Regions from separate parts of the Lutispora sp. QWL-02 genome, predicted to be linked through region 2. Evidence: riboswitches for the same ligand, from Rfam matches in the RefSeq annotation. Region 2 holds a riboswitch; each other region holds the start of a gene.

Region 1 (3,963 bases), 1.6 Mb from region 2:
CATTAAAGATAATCCATATGTAAGCATTATATAAAAATTGATTTTGGGGGTTATGCAATGAAAAAGCCTAGGGTAGCCATAATATTCACAGGTGGAACTATATCAATGACGGTGGACCCTCGGATAGGTGCCGCTATACCATCTTTGTCAAATGATGAGATCATGTCTTTGGTGACGAATATCGATAAATTTGCTGAAATCGAATCCATAGATTTCGGCAAGCTGCCGGGACCTCATATAGGCCCATTAAAAATGATGGAGTTACGCAGCCTGGTTTTGAAAACCATCAGCAGAGATGATATTTGCGGAGTAATAATTACCCATGGGACGGATACATTGGAAGAAACTGCTTATCTTCTGGATCTATCCATAAACTGTGAGAAGCCCATAGTCGTTGCCGGCGCTATGAGAAACAGTTCTGAATTGGGCTATGACGGACCCAGCAATCTGGCAGCCGCCGTATGTACAGCGATTTCACCGTACTCAAAAAATAAGGGTGTACTGGTGGTAATGAACAATACAGTAAATGCAGCCGGAGAAGTTACCAAGACGAACACATTGAGCTTGGATACTTTCAAGTCTTTGGAATTCGGGGCTCTGGGGGTTGTAGATAACGACAGGGTAATATTCCATAGAGATGTAATAAACAGACAGTACATACCTACAGATGGAATTGAGACCGATGTGGATCTGATAAAATGTGCTGCGGGTATGGATTCAAAATTTATAAAATACTCAGTGGATACAGGTGCCAAAGGCATTGTGCTTGAGGCCCTGGGGAGAGGAAATGTGCCTCCTAAAATGATTGAGGGCATAAAATATGCCATAGATAATGGAGTTTTTGTAGTAATGGTATCGAGATGTCCTACCGGAAGAGTATTGGATACCTATGGTTATGAAGGAGGCGGTAAGCAACTGAGAAATATGGGAATAATCCTAGGCGGAAATCTTCCGGGCCAGAAAGCCAGAATAAAGCTTATGCTGGCTCTTTCCTTGACTCGTGATATGGAGAAATTGCGACGTATCATGGAGCAAGGCGAATATTACGAGAATGAAATATAGGCTACATCACTCTTTTTGCACCGAAATATCTTTGTGCATAATAGCTGTTGCTTAAATTGCTAATAGTTACGCCTTTTGAACTGCTGGCATGGATAAAGTCGCCGTTGCCTATATATATCCCCACATGGGATGCACCCGGAGCATAAGTTGTAAAGAATACAAGATCTCCTGCTCTGAGATTAGCTTTGGTTATATAGGTTCCGGTGGGATATAAAGATTCTGTAGTCCTTGGAAGCCAGATTCCATATTTACCATAGACATAGTGGACAAAACCGGAACAGTCAAAACCGCTTGGAGAAGTTCCGCCCCATACATAGGGCACTCCCATATAAGATTTTGCTGCCGCCACGATATTGCTCCCGCTTGTTCTCTCAACCGTTCCTCTGGAGCTTAAGGCAGCTGACGAGCTGTTGTTCAATGCCCTGTAAGTATTTTTGCCTACTATTCCGTCAGCATATAAACCATTTGCTTTCTGAAATCTGATGACTGAATTTTTTGTTATACTTCCAAAATAGCCTGTAACATTATTATTGAAATATCCTAAACCTTTGAGCTTGGTCTGAAGCGTGCTCACATCAGAGCCCCTCATGCCCATTTTCAGTGTAGTATAGCCATAATCAGCTTGTACAATATTAGCGGACAAAAAAATGACTAATACCATTGCGAAGACTGTGAAGCACAGCTTCGAATATCTTCCTTGCATCAATATTCTCCTCTCATCAGCCTGCGAAGTTAGTTGACGGATTAGGTTGAGAGCTTCCCTTAAACGGCCTTTAAGAGCCCGTTTATTCACCCCAGAGTTAGTTCCTCCGCTCCACAAAAGGTGGACTAGGCTTTTTTGTAATTATATAAGACAGAAGCATATAATTAAACCTGTAATATATTGAAGAAGATATATAATATTCATAATATGACTTATTGAGCATTATATAGTAAATTTCAACAAGCTATAGTTATCCTGATCATATAAAGCCGCTGTTTCCGTCCATGCATTTATTTTCAACTGTGCCAAGCGGTTATAAAAATGATTGAAGAGGCGGTGCTCTAATTTGTTATGCGCTTTTAGAAGGGAAAAATTGCATATAATACATATTGTGCAGGATAAAGCTTCGTAGTATAATAGCTATTGAAATCTTTCACTTGCTATGAAAGATTTTTACTATTTTTGAATGGAGGATAATATCTTGAACAATGATAAGATAGACTTGCACATTCATACTTCAGCTTCAGACGGGACGTGGACCGCTGATGAAGCCGTTGCTGAAATAATTAAGAATAATATAAGCATGTTTGCTATTACGGATCATAATTCAGTAGAAAATGTAGAGACAGCGGCTGAGCTTGCGGCAAAGGCAGGCTTAGCCTTTATACCGGGTGTAGAAATTGATACTTCCTTTAATAAAGCTAATCTTCATATACTTGGGTATGGCATAGATATACTTGACGACGGCTTGCTAAAGCTGATATCCCGGAATAGAGATTTTATGGAAGAAAAAGATGAGGAAAGCATAAAATTCCTCTATGAGAAAGGCCTTGACGTGAGCCTGTCGGATTACGGCCGTTATCAGAATAATCCGAAGCGGGGCGGATGGAAAGCTTTAAACTATTTGATAGACAAGAAGATCTGCAGTAATACAAAAGATTTCTTCCCCCTTTTCGACGGCTGGGGAAATCCATTTGAAAAAATGAAGTTTCCTGATCCCAAAGAAGTTATTTCTGTGATAAAAAACGCAGGCGGTATAGCTGTGTTGGCTCATCCGGGCGCACCCTTTTATCGCTTTAATTTTAAAGACATATTGCATGGCATGCTGGATGAGGGCATAATGGGCATAGAATGCTACCATCCTGAGAATAACCCCGATATAACAAAGCATTGCAGTAAATTTTGCCAGGCTAACAATCTCTTTATAACCGGAGGCTCTGACTGTCACGGCACCTTTTTTGCTGCAAGGAAAATCGGCATACCAAGTATTGCGCGCGGCAGCATAAGGCTTGGTATATAAATTAGAGTTATTGCAATAGAATGAAACATAAATCACTGAACTAACAAAACTAATAAGACCCAAAAGGAATACATTCACCCTGAGTTCTTAGTTCTGAACTCTATGTAGGTGTTCAGTAAAGTGAAATAAATTGGTTACGGACACCAAAAAGTAACAGTAATTAACAGTAAAGCAATAACAAAAGGACTGATCATTGAAAATTAAAAAAGGTGCAGTTGATAGGAAGAGTTTACCATTGTAAAATGGCAGAGCTTAGCTAAACATAGGAGTAAAGGATTAAATTTCCTATGGATTAAGCGGCATTTTTCTGGTAATCTATACTCTCAAGGACTTCAGCTATGGCTTTTGCATGTTGGGTCATGCATACCAAGGCAGTCCTCACGAAGAAGTTTTTTGTACCCCGGAATAATGGGGACTTTAATCCGTTATTGAGGACCGTATCGCCGATCACAGATTCGATGCGTGCTCTTCTTGAGTATAGGTCTTTCCAGAGTTGCGAGCCTCTAGGGACTTGTGTAAACCAGCGGATGTCATCTTCAATGTGAGTATAGACTGTCTTGCCATAGTTGGAATCACAACAAGGTTTATCACACTTAAGCTTCTTAGCTAATTTCTTTGATGCTTTCAAAGGGCATCGCCACTTGTATCTACGCTTCTTTCTATCAATTCCCCAGTAATAGTAAACATGACCGGCAGAACAAACAGGTAACCCGTATTTATTCTCTTGTGTAGGAGTTTGCGAGTTTCTTGGGTTGATCGCGATAATCGGCTTACCACCCAGCAAAGAGATCCACCAGTAAATGTAGTATGCATCATAGCCTGAATCCAGGATGACATGGTTAAAATCCACTTTCATATCGTGATAAAGGTACATTAAAAGATGTGAAGCTACTTTGGA
Region 2 (3,963 bases):
GCTTTGGCTCAAACAGTTGAAGCTGCGGGCGTTACGCTTCGTTAACTTACTCTAAGGTTCTTCACAAAATTCCTGCTTAGATATGGAATTAGTTAAAACAAGAGTCTTAATTAACTTGCCTTCCGTGTTAATCCGTGAAAAATCCGTGCTAATCTGTGTTCTCGGTCCTCTATGGCCCATAAGGAATACCCTGGCTCTTGTAACCCGTAACCCATCAGCCTAACATATACATTAAAAGGGAGAAAAATATGAAGGATAAATTTGGGAGAAGTATTGAATATCTCAGAGTTTCAGTTACTGATCGCTGCAATCTTCGCTGCAGATACTGCATGCCGGAGGAAGGCATCAAGGATAAAAAAACCCATAGCGACATAATGACCTTGGAAGAAATATATGAGGTGGTGAAAGCCTGCGCTGACCTGGGCGTCAACAAGGTAAGGATCACGGGAGGAGAACCCCTGACCCGCTACGGCATCACAAGCCTGATAGAGAAAATTTCCAGGCTTGAAGGGATAAAAGACATAGCAATGACCACCAATGCGGTGCTCCTTAAAAAGTATGCCAAGGGATTGAAGGAAGCAGGTCTCAAAAGGGTTAACATAAGCCTTGACACCATGAAAGCAGAAAAGTATAAGGAGATCACCCGCTTCGGGTCTATAGGAGAAGTATTTGCAGGCATGGAAGAGGCCAGAAAAGTCGGGCTTTTGCCTTTGAAAATAAACGTAGTATTGATAGGCGGTTTCAATGATGACGAAATAGGAGATTTTGTAGAGCTCACAAGGAATGAGGATATCCAGGTAAGGTTTATAGAGCTGATGCCCATAGGTCAGGCAGCCGATTGGGCTAGAGACAACTTTGTCCCCAACACTACCGTGCTGGAAAGATTTCCGGAGCTTCAGCCTGTAGAGGGAGGGGACAAGTCGAGCCCGGCAGAGTACTATAGGCTGCCCGGGGGAATGGGCAAAGTAGGACTCATAAACCCTATAAGCCATAAGTTTTGCAGCAGCTGCAACAGACTGAGGCTTACCGCCGACGGCAAGATAAAGCCCTGCTTGCATTCCAATCAGGAGATAGATGTTTTGCAAACCCTGAGAAAAGGACAAAATGTTAAGGAATTGATAGAAAGCGCCATATGGCAGAAACCCTCGGAGCACCATCTGGATGACGGTGAAGCCATAGACCGTGATATGATGCGTATAGGCGGATGAACCATCGGGGACGGTTCTTCCTGGCTCATTTATTCAACAGAACTATTAAAAGGAGTTGTAAAAAATATGGAAGGAAAAATTCTGGCTGTAAATATAAGTGAAAAAAAGGGAGTAATAAAGACACCCATCGACGAAGGCTATTTCAAAATAGATCACGGTTTGGTAGGAGATGCACATGCGGGAAACTGGCATCGGCAGGTAAGCCTTTTGGGCATCGAGAGCATAAATAAAATGAAAGCTCTCGGGATAGAAGGCCTTTGTACAGGCAAGTTTGCAGAAAACCTTACTACCGAGGGCATAGTATTATATGAGCTTCCCATAGGCACCAAGCTCCAAATAGGTGAAACCATCCAGGAGGTCACCCAAATAGGGAAGGAATGCCATGTGGGCTGCGCCATATTTCAGCAAATAGGCAGCTGCATAATGCCTTTGGAAGGAATTTTTACAAAGGTATTGGAGGAAGGCACCATAAAACCCGGAGACACCATCAGTGTTATAGAATAGATTTTGGAGGTAGGGCTTTGATAAGCTGGAGGAAATAGATGAGAATATCAGAGCGGTATAAACAGCTGCATCAACTGCAAGAATTGTAAGGGCAGCTGTACCCAGAAGCCTGCGATCACTGACAGACTAAAGCATATTGCACGTATGATGTCAAAGTTTGTTGCTTCAAAATAGCATAGGGACATAGCCTGAGGCCTGATGGGATGGTGGTAATTACCATTGCATCAGGCTTTATACTTATGTAAACTATAAGAAGCCGTACTGTTTTAGCTGAATCTCGTTAGAATCTGTTTAGTATATGCTAAACAGGTTCTCCGGAGAGCGGAGGATATTTCTGGGGTGAATTGGGACAAACCCATAGGGCACTCTCTGTCCGAACCCGTCAACTAACTTCGTAAGCATAAGAGAGGAGAGTAGTATGAGGAAGAAGAAACTATTACTATTTTTTATGGTACTGGCTTTGTTAATGGTGACTCCGGTTTTTGGAGACACATTGAAAACCGGAAGCACCGGGACGTTGGTGAAACAGCTTCAGACAAAGCTAAAAGCATTGGGTTACCTTAATTCCAGCATAACAGGCTATTATGGTAATCAGACGAAGAGTGCCGTATTAAAGTTTCAGGCAAAAAGTGGACTCAAACAGGATGGCATTGCAGGCACTGCAACACAGAAAGCTTTGCTCAATGCCGGGACAAGCAGCAATACCATAGCGAGCAGAAGCAGCACAGGATCCTACAGTATCAAGGATGTACAATCAGCCTTGAAAAGCTTGGGCTTATACAGCGGAAGCATTGATGGTATCGCAGGATCAAAGACCAAGGCTGCATTGAAAAAGTTCCAGAAGAACAAGGGCCTTGCAGCAGACGGCATCATGGATCTCAAAACGGCCGAGAAGCTTTTCGTAAAGAGTGGAACAGCAGCATTGGCAGATAGAGGCGGAGCGGATCGCAAAGAAGCTTCTAAGGATACTATAAAAGACGCAGAAGATACATACGATTCTTCGAAGGGTGACAAGTATGGAGAATTGCTGGATTGGTGGTCTGAGGTTGAGAGCATATTTTACAGGGGTGCGGAAGCCCAGCTCATAGATTTGTGGACGGGAAAGAGCTTTAACATAATGAGGACCTATGGCAGCAATCATGCCGATTGTGAACCTTTGACAGCAGAAGATACAAAGATCATGAAGGAAATATACAGCGGAAGCTGGAGCTGGAACAGAAGACCTGTTGTCATAGTAACAGGGGGCAGTAGGATCGCTGCTTCCATGGCAGGGATGCCCCATGCAGGGCTGGAAGCAAAACCTAAGAATGTTACAGTAAAGGGCCGCAGCGGCGGCTTTGGCACCGGAACCAACTTAGATACTATTAAAGGCAACAATATGGATGGGCATTTTGATGTTCATTTTCTCAATAGCAGAACTCACGGCACCAATAAAGTAGATTCGGCACACCAAAAAGCAGTAAAACAAGCAGCAGGAAAATAGCAAACATCGCAGTACGGTTTTTTAAAGCCCGGGCATATCCCGGGCTTTAAACTTTTTCTCAAAAACTGCGTATAATAGGATAAATTGATATAGGGGGAATCAGAGATGAGCGGAATATATTTGATCGTCAGCACTGCATTGATAATTGTGGGGTTATCGGTCACTTTCATATCCGGATTGCCCGGTACGGGCTTTCAAGCCATTGGCTGGGGAGCATTACAAAGGTAATAATAACTACCTTGATGGTAATCATATTCTATTTCAAGGTATTTTTTTAGATTTTACTACTTCATGACCCAACAATAAAGTATAATAATATACAAAGTATTATATTTGCCGCAGGAGGAAAGCATGAATAAATACGAAAGCCTAAAAAACTTGTTGAAGGAATATGGAAAATTGGCAATAGCGTATTCGGGCGGGGTGGACAGCAGCTTTTTGCTCAAAGCCGCAATAGAGGCTTTAGGAAAAGAAAATGTGCTGGCGGTTACGGTAAAATCCCAGGTCATACCGGAGGAGGAGCAAAAAGAAGCGGAGGAATTGGCTAAGCAGATGAAGGCCCGGCATCTGGTGCTCAAAATGGATGTGCTGTCTTTGCCTGAGTTTAAGATCAATCCGAAGGACCGCTGCTATTTTTGCAAAAAGCATATCTTTAAGGATATAATTAAAGCTGCATCGGAAAGAGGCTTCAATATAGTGGCTGACGGGACGAACTCTGATGATGAAGGGGATTACAGGCCGGGAATGAAAGCGCTGCAGGAGCTCAAG
Region 3 (3,963 bases), 840 kb from region 2:
CGAAGGTCGTTTCCCTCCCTACAGACTTTGTTTCTCTTTCCAAACATATAGGCCTGTTGTCATAACCTCTGATTTTATTATAGATCTCTACCCCATACTTTCCGAAATAGTAGACCATCTCATCCTCTGTAAGATTAAGAAGCTGGCCTATTGTATATATGCCTATCTCATTCAGCTTTTCAATAGACTTTTCACCTATGCCGTGCACTTTTTTTATAGGGAGAGGCTTCAAAATCTCTGGCACCATATCCTCTGTTATGACCTTTAGACCATTGGGTTTATTCCATTCTGATGCTGTTTTTGCCAGAAATTTATTATAGGATATTCCGGCCGATAGCGTAAGACCTAATGACTCTCTGACCCTTTTCTTGATCATATTAACTATCTCTACAGGATTATCCTTCAGGGTGCTTACATCAAGATATGCCTCATCAATTGATACGGGTTCAACCAGATCAGTCACTGAATGCAAAATATTAAATACCTTATGGGATATTTCCTCATAACGCTTATGTCTCACAGCAAGATAAATGCCGCCGGGACATAATTGCTTTGCAATAAAAATCGGCATTGCAGAGCGAACCCCATATATGCGTGCCTCATAAGAGCAAGTGCTCACAACTCCCCTTGGGCTATTCCCACCGACAATAACCGGTTTGCCCTTCAGTTTTGGATTATCCATTTGCTCCACAGAAGCAAAAAAAGCATCCATATCGACGTGGATTATCACTCTTTGACTCAATTTTATGCACCTGCACAAATATTATTATCATTGCTTTTAGTATACTAAAACTTTCTATTTCATACAACCTGAAAAGCATTTGCATAATAAAGTTGGGACAAGGCTTAAGCCTTGTCCCAACTTTATTATTTATAAAAAACGTGATTGCCTATTCTTGTCACATAGGTTTTATTCTTTACTATCCAACTTCCGGCAGACTTGGCCGGGTTGAAGAAATATGTGCAGCTTCCCACAGGTTTCGATCCGCTTAACGCTTCCTTTGCTGCGGCAATACTGTCAGCATCCGGAGTATTGTATATTGTTCCTTCTGCCACAGGACTGAATTGAGGTATGCCCTGATAATATTCGAATATTACACCTTTTACGGTATTGGGAAATTCGTTTGAATTCACCCTGTTCATTATGACATTGCCAACGGCAACTTTACCCTTATAGGACTCAGCACCTGCTTCTGCGTTTATTATGCGAGACAACCAGTAAATATCCGCAGACATTTCCTGTGTACTGCTTGTCCCTCTTGAAGGCGTTGCAGCAGCTATAGCGTTACCATTGGAGTAAGATAATTTTGTTTGAGTTATTGGTCCGGCAATACCGTCAGGTGTTAAAGCATTTGCCTTTTGAAAGCCTATAACTGCGTTATAGGTTTTGGAACCAAATATTCCATCAGCGCTGCCTGCAGAAAATCCCTTATTATTTAAGCTTGCCTGCAAGTTTGCAACCGAGGCCCCCCGGCTTCCAATTTGCAATGTAGAATTTATCTCAGCCATGCCGAGTTTCAGTAAAGTCCAGTAACCAGTGATTCCGTCTGCTGCAAGCCCATTTTTGCTTTGAAAATACATTACGGCGCTTTTAGTATTGCTTCCGTAAACGCCATCAGGAGCGGCACCTGTATATCCCCAATTCTTCAGCTTGGTTTGAATAGTATAAACTTCGCTTCCTCTGGAGCCTGGTTTTATCAGTGAATCTGCATTTACACCCATTGAAAGCATAGATATGCATCCAGCCATGATTGCACAGGCTGAAATTTTTTTCAATATTCTTTTCATAAGTATTACTCTCCTTCTATATTCGCTTCCGAAGTTAGCTGACGGGTTCGGGAAAGAAGGCTCCCTACCAAGATATTTCTCGGACTAACCCCTCTATTTGGTTCCTCCGTACCCGGCATCACCGGGATTCAGCTTAGTGTAGTTTACATAATATTTATTATAGACTGTATGTCCAACTTTGTCAAAATTTCTGTCCATTCAACACTGTTTGAGTAATACCAAGCTTTGAAACAGTTTTTAAAAATATATATCCATATATTTCATCTTTCCTATATATGTAGGTTTTGCTGCATTATGTTAATTTAAATAAAAAAATGATGCTTACCGCATCATTTTTGCTCCCTTTATTACATTTTTTAATAAAACCGCTGTTGTGACAGATCCAACACCGCCCGGAACAGGAGTAACATAAGAAGCTTTATCTAGGACAGCTTCAAAATCTACATCTCCGCACAGCTTGCCATTCTCATCAACATTTATGCCTACATCGATTACTGTGGCGCCCTCCTTTATATATTCCGCTCCAATGAACCTTGCCTTGCCTATTGCAGCAACGACAACATCAGCACTTGCTGCAGCCTCCTTCAAATTTTCTGTTTTGGAGTGGCAAATCATAACAGTTGCATCTTCCTTCAAAAGCATCATTGCCAATGGCTTTCCTACAACCATACTTCTGCCCAATACGGCAACTCTTTTACCTTTAATATCAATATTGAAATGCTTTATTATCTCCATCACAGCAGCCGGTGTACAGGGCGAATAGCCTTCCAGATTTCCCTCGAAAACCTTGGCTAAATTAAGAGGATTCATGGAATCCACATCTTTGTCAGGGCTTATTATATGCTTTATTATGCTTTCGTTCAGATGTTTGGGCAATGGCCTGAATATCAGAATACCATGAATGGATGTGTCCGCATTCAGCTCTTTAATAAGCCTTATAAAGCTGTCCATATCAATATCTCCGGGACATTCATGCACCTTGCCTGTTATTTCCACCTTCTCGCAATTTTTTAAGATGCCTTTTTCATAGGCGATGTCATCTTCTCTTTTCCCTACCCTGACAATCGCTAAAGTAGGGTTTATTCCTTTATCCTTAAGATCCAGACTGTCTTTTTTTATACTTTCCAAAAAGATTTTTGCTGCTTCTCTGCAATCCAGTACCTGTCCCATATATACGCCTCCGTCTTACTTTATTTTTTCACTGCTCCAATTTTTTAATGCTTCTTTCACCGATCTGGCCATTTCTTTTGAAAAATCTGCACCGGTTTTAAAAGCATAGTGCAATTGCCCCATATTATCTGCGTCATATTTGTTCTCCGCCTTGAAGCGTTTTTCTATATCTTTAAATGTCTCTTTAAAATTTTCTTTATACAAATCAGAATAGCTATCAGTATGTACAATATATTTTTTATCGAATCTTTCTCTTTTAACCCTGTTGTAACCTGCGGGATAATAACCCATGCAAAGCATCCCGACAGGGAATACCCATTTAGGCAGATTAAGAAGCTCTCTGTGGGTTTCATAGTTTTCCATTATATCGCCTATATAGCATGAACCTATGCCCAGCGCTTCACCTGCTATCACTGCATTCTGGGCTGCTATGATCGCATCGCATGATGCCAGCAGCAGATTTGCTTCGCTTGGCCCTTCAAAATCTATTCCTTTTGATTTGCAATATGAATGTACATCGGAATGAACATAATAGTCATACCATCTCTGGTAATCAGCCAAAAAAACAAGCACTAACGGCGCATCAGCTATAAAAGGCTGATCATCACAGGTTTTGCTCAATATCTTTTTTTTATTTTGATCCTCTATATTGATTATAGAATAAAGCATCATATTTCCTGCTGTGGGAGCTCTCATTGCACACTCCAGGATAACATCTGCATGTTCTCTAGATATAGGCCTTTCATCATATTTTCTTAAAGACATCCTGTTCATTATCACATCAACAACATTATTCATTATATATACCCCCTAAACTATTATTCTACTATTCTACACAAACCTATTCAATCCTTCTGCGTTAACACACATCAATAGATGAGTTCTTTGATCACCCTCAAGAAATTCCCATGTGCTATTTTTTCGATATCTGTTCCGCTGAAGCCCCTTGACTTCAAGCCTTCCAGCACCGCTCCTCCGTTTCTTACATCTTCAAGGCCTTCTACA
Region 4 (3,963 bases), 920 kb from region 2:
ATCCTTAAACTTTTTGGCCTCTTCCTCGGCCTTTATAAATACTTCTTCAAATCTTCTGGTGATTGAAACATTGCTATTGCTGCCATATACCTTCGGCATTTTGAATAATTCATCATTTAAATCCTTATAATAAAAATCAAATGGAATATTCATTTTGGTCAATATTTTTGAAATCAAGCTATCCTTTTGCGACAGCAAAACAAGATGCAAATGCTCTGCATCTATAGATTGATGGCTAAGCTTGATCGCCAGGTTCTGTGCTTCGAAAACTGCTTCTTGGGCTTTTTGTGTCAGCTTGTTAATATCCATAATCCTCATCCCCTTTGACTTTGACTTTCTTTGACTTTCATATATTATTTATATCATACTGATAGTTTAAATTAAAGAGCCTTATTTCATCTTTATTTTCATTATTCAAGGATTTATCGGGAAATATGCATAATATATCGTTTTTTCTTGGCCATGGTACTTTTTATTTTAAATATAAATACTTTCCTAAGAAATACTTAGCAGCGTATGCAAAATATAACACTAATATTTTAATTAAAAAAGTAAAATATAATAGCAGGAGGTGATATTAATGGCAAGAACAAATCGTAAAGTAGTACCTCAAGCTACAGCCGCTCTCGATAGAATGAAATTTGAAGTAGCTTCTGAAGTAGGTGTAAACCTTAAGGAAGGTTACAATGGTGATTTAGCATCAAGGGATGCCGGAAGAGTTGGCGGAAACATGGTTAAGAAGATGATAGAACAGGCTGAAAGAAGCATGTCTGGAAGATAATTGAATAATGAATATAATAAAAGCACCCCTTTTGGGGTGCTTTTATTATATTCATTATTCTACCTTCTTGTGATATATCAGATCTGTATATAAATTATCGTTATAATTTTCATATCGCATTCCGGCAAGGCTGTATTTTTGCTTTTTTCTGAACTGAAGAGAAGCAAAATTAGGTTGGGGACTTATTATTGTCTCCGCGAAAATATTGTGGACACCCTCACTTTTTAGATCAGATAATAATCTTGTATAAATAAGACTGCCTATACCTTGCCCTGTCAAATCTGCCTTTATAGCGGTTTTATCTACGACAACGAAATTATCCAGCTTGCTTTTATCAAAATCCGGTCTCCAATACACATCCGCAAGCCAATCCGGATTATCTTCCAGCCATTGCTCTTTCGTATATGTCATCATAAAACCATATATCTTATCATATTCAGCAACATAGAAGTGATCAAGGCTGTTGATACCTTTCAATAGCTTCTTCTTATAAAACTTAGGATTGGCTCTATAATCATCCACCAAAAAACCTTGCTCGGATATTTTTTCTGAGCTGCCCACAGAGCAGGCTATGCCATATATTTCATTCAAATCATTTTTGTTTGCTTTCCTCACTCTTAGAAGCTTTTTCAATATAAAGTGATTCAGTTCTACACTGGTTCTGTTAACTACAACCATAGTTATACCTCCTTTTATTTATTAGTAAAATATAAGATTGTCAGGGGAGGCAGGAGCTATAAAAAAAGCCGCGGAGGAATCCACGGCTTAAGGTTTTTTCAATACACTTCATAAAGCGTATAGACCTTATACACCCAAACCTCCTCTTCCCACGCTTACGAGGTTAGCTGACGGATTCGGACCGAAAGAGAATGGCCCTACCCACAAAAGTGGGATTCACCCCATATTATTGGTTCCCCCGTTTCCTCTCAAAGGAATTCAGCGAAAGTATGAGCATTATTCAATTTTTATTATGTTATTATACTACATAGACGTAAAAAAATAAATAATGTTTCAGGCTGTTACAAAAAGTTTACAATTATTTACCAAGCTTTCATCTATAGTGATATTATGATAATATAAATAATATGCATTTACAAGTAAATTTATTTTATGGCTTATTAGTTTTTTTTAACATTGAGTCTACTGCAATGACTCATTTGTGAATCTCTGTTGCTCATACCAACAACGATTGCAGAGGAATCAACATTAATAATGGAGGCTTTTAGATGAGTATCATTGGTACAAATATAAGAAACACAAGAAATAAGAAGAATTTGTCTTTAAAAGAGCTTGCCAAGAAGTCCGGGGTTACTGAACAATACTTGGCTGATATTGAGTCTGGGAAAAAGATTCCCAATCAAAAGCTTATTGAATCTATTTCTAAAGCCCTTGGTATAAGCGTTGACTTGCTTGAACCCTCATATTTTTCCCAATACTTTGAAGATGATGATGAAAAAAATGAACCTAAAAACCTAAAGCACAAAATTACTGATAGAAAACCTTCTGAGGATGATAATGCCATATCATCAGCATTGTCCAAGGCTGTCAGAAAGATTCCCGTTATTGATAAAATAACCTCAGTAAAGGATTTTCCTAATAAAAATGATATAGTGGATTACAAATATGAGCCGGTTTTTCAAAACAAGGCAGCCAATGTTCCCGATGGAGAATTTGTTTATTATATTGCACAGGATAATGCCATGGCTAATTCAAGAATTTCAAAAGGTGATCTGGCTCTTGTCTTTATCACAGATTCCATAAGAAACGGGGATATAATATTATATATGGAGAAAAACAAATGCTATATCAGGCGTATAGCTTTTCTAGACAAGGAAGATATTCTTCTTTATGCAGACAATCATGAATATCAGCCCATTCTATCGAACCAGAAAAATATTAATATAATCGGGAAAGTTGTTAGAGTAGAGTTTAAAATATAACCCTTAATCTTGTCATATTTATGGTTGAGGCTGTAATCCTTCTATTCTCTTGCTGACCTTTTCTCTGAGCAAGCCATGATTGACAATATGCCTTTCATGATGTCCGCTGCCAATCTCGCCTAGCTCATCGTATGCTTTAAGTTGGAAAACGATTCTGTTATTTTCAATCTCTGATATGGAAGCATTGACCGTAACCGTCATATCCTTTACCGTCGGCTGGAAATGATCGATGCTTAAAAATTTGCCGATAGTGATGTAATTGTCCGGGAGAAGGGGGTCTACTACAGAAACCGCAGCTTCGATCATCAAGGCCGATAGTACGGGCGTAGCCAGCAGATCCTTTATGGAGCCGCTGCCGAAATACAGTGCGGTGTCTTCTTCGGTTATTTTCTTTTGGATAGTTTTAGACATGCCTATATTTAGTAATGGTAACCTCATATAAATCACCCCTTTTATTTTATAATACCATATATTCGTAAATAAGTCTAAATATTCTGAATAATCATCCGGTTCCACTCTTCTCTTACTTTATGCTATAATGATTTTGTTAAGAAATGGAGGCGATGCAAAATGAACATTGACTATATTGTATCCTTTATGAAAAAATTATGTGAGACACCCAGCCCTTCGGGTTTTACTCAAAATGCAATAGCATTGATCGAAGAAGAGCTGAAGTCCTTTGGTATCGGCACAAGCTTAACAAATAAGGGCTCTTTGTCAGCCTTGATACCGGGGAAAAATCCAGCACCGCAAAAAGCTTTAGCTGCTCATACGGATACGCTGGGAGCCATGGTAAAAAGAGTCAAGGAAAACGGCAGAATTTCATTTGCAACTATAGGCGGGTATTCCATGGATTCTGTTGAATGCGAAAACTGTTTCATCCACACTTCCAAAAACACTTTGCACACAGGTACAATTCATACAATTAAGCCATCAGTACATATCCATGAGGATTCCAAAACCTTGGAAAGAAGCTTGGAAAATATGGAAATCGTAATCGATGAAAAAGTATTTTCTGCTGATGATGTAGCTGAGCTGGGCATTGAAGTCGGCGATTTTATCACTTTTGATCCTAGATTTGAATATACCAAAAGCGGTTTTATTAAATCCAGGCATTTGGATGATAAAGCGAGCGTTGCTATTTTAGCAGGATTGTGCAAGCATATCATTGATAACGATATATTCCTGGAAAATTCAGTGCAAATCCTTATAACCAACTATGAAGAGGTTGGACATGGGGCA

What was found. A riboswitch is a leader RNA that binds a small molecule or an ion and turns the genes downstream of it on or off. The one in region 2 is predicted to bind cyclic di-AMP.
Region 1: another riboswitch for cyclic di-AMP. It lies ahead of AC4HCY_RS10900 (C40 family peptidase); the one in region 2 lies ahead of AC4HCY_RS18660 (peptidoglycan-binding domain-containing protein).
Region 3: another riboswitch for cyclic di-AMP. It lies ahead of AC4HCY_RS14675 (peptidoglycan-binding protein); the one in region 2 lies ahead of AC4HCY_RS18660 (peptidoglycan-binding domain-containing protein).
Region 4: another riboswitch for cyclic di-AMP. It lies ahead of AC4HCY_RS14245 (GNAT family N-acetyltransferase); the one in region 2 lies ahead of AC4HCY_RS18660 (peptidoglycan-binding domain-containing protein).

What each region holds. Positions count from the first base shown of each region.
Region 1 covers NZ_CM177762.1:2,341,420-2,345,382, forward strand. Annotated here, with positions in the region: gene AC4HCY_RS10890 (DNA-3-methyladenine glycosylase) at 1-34, shown strand, start outside; gene AC4HCY_RS10895 (asparaginase) at 58-1,062, shown strand; gene AC4HCY_RS10900 (C40 family peptidase) at 1,064-1,765, opposite strand; cyclic di-AMP (ydaO/yuaA leader) riboswitch at 1,769-1,907, opposite strand; gene AC4HCY_RS10905 (PHP domain-containing protein) at 2,247-3,065, shown strand; gene AC4HCY_RS10910 (transposase) at 3,358-3,963, opposite strand, start outside.
Region 2 covers NZ_CM177762.1:3,914,500-3,918,462, reverse strand. Annotated here, with positions in the region: gene moaA (GTP 3',8-cyclase MoaA) at 249-1,208, shown strand; gene AC4HCY_RS18665 (MOSC domain-containing protein) at 1,275-1,712, shown strand; cyclic di-AMP (ydaO/yuaA leader) riboswitch at 2,002-2,128, shown strand; gene AC4HCY_RS18660 (peptidoglycan-binding domain-containing protein) at 2,131-3,195, shown strand; gene AC4HCY_RS18655 (hypothetical protein) at 3,301-3,423, shown strand; gene larE (ATP-dependent sacrificial sulfur transferase LarE) at 3,547-3,963, shown strand, end outside.
Region 3 covers NZ_CM177762.1:3,072,768-3,076,730, forward strand. Annotated here, with positions in the region: gene AC4HCY_RS14670 (DNA polymerase IV) at 1-712, opposite strand, end outside; gene AC4HCY_RS14675 (peptidoglycan-binding protein) at 868-1,788, opposite strand; cyclic di-AMP (ydaO/yuaA leader) riboswitch at 1,797-1,932, opposite strand; gene AC4HCY_RS14680 (bifunctional 5,10-methylenetetrahydrofolate dehydrogenase/5,10-methenyltetrahydrofolate cyclohydrolase) at 2,110-2,958, opposite strand; gene AC4HCY_RS14685 (nitroreductase family protein) at 2,974-3,756, opposite strand; gene AC4HCY_RS14690 (dipeptidase) at 3,828-3,963, opposite strand, start outside.
Region 4 covers NZ_CM177762.1:2,995,343-2,999,305, forward strand. Annotated here, with positions in the region: gene clpB (ATP-dependent chaperone ClpB) at 1-309, opposite strand, end outside; gene AC4HCY_RS14240 (alpha/beta-type small acid-soluble spore protein) at 581-781, shown strand; gene AC4HCY_RS14245 (GNAT family N-acetyltransferase) at 836-1,459, opposite strand; cyclic di-AMP (ydaO/yuaA leader) riboswitch at 1,598-1,733, opposite strand; gene AC4HCY_RS14250 (helix-turn-helix domain-containing protein) at 2,008-2,721, shown strand; gene AC4HCY_RS14255 (thioesterase family protein) at 2,740-3,159, opposite strand; gene AC4HCY_RS14260 (M42 family metallopeptidase) at 3,292-3,963, shown strand, end outside.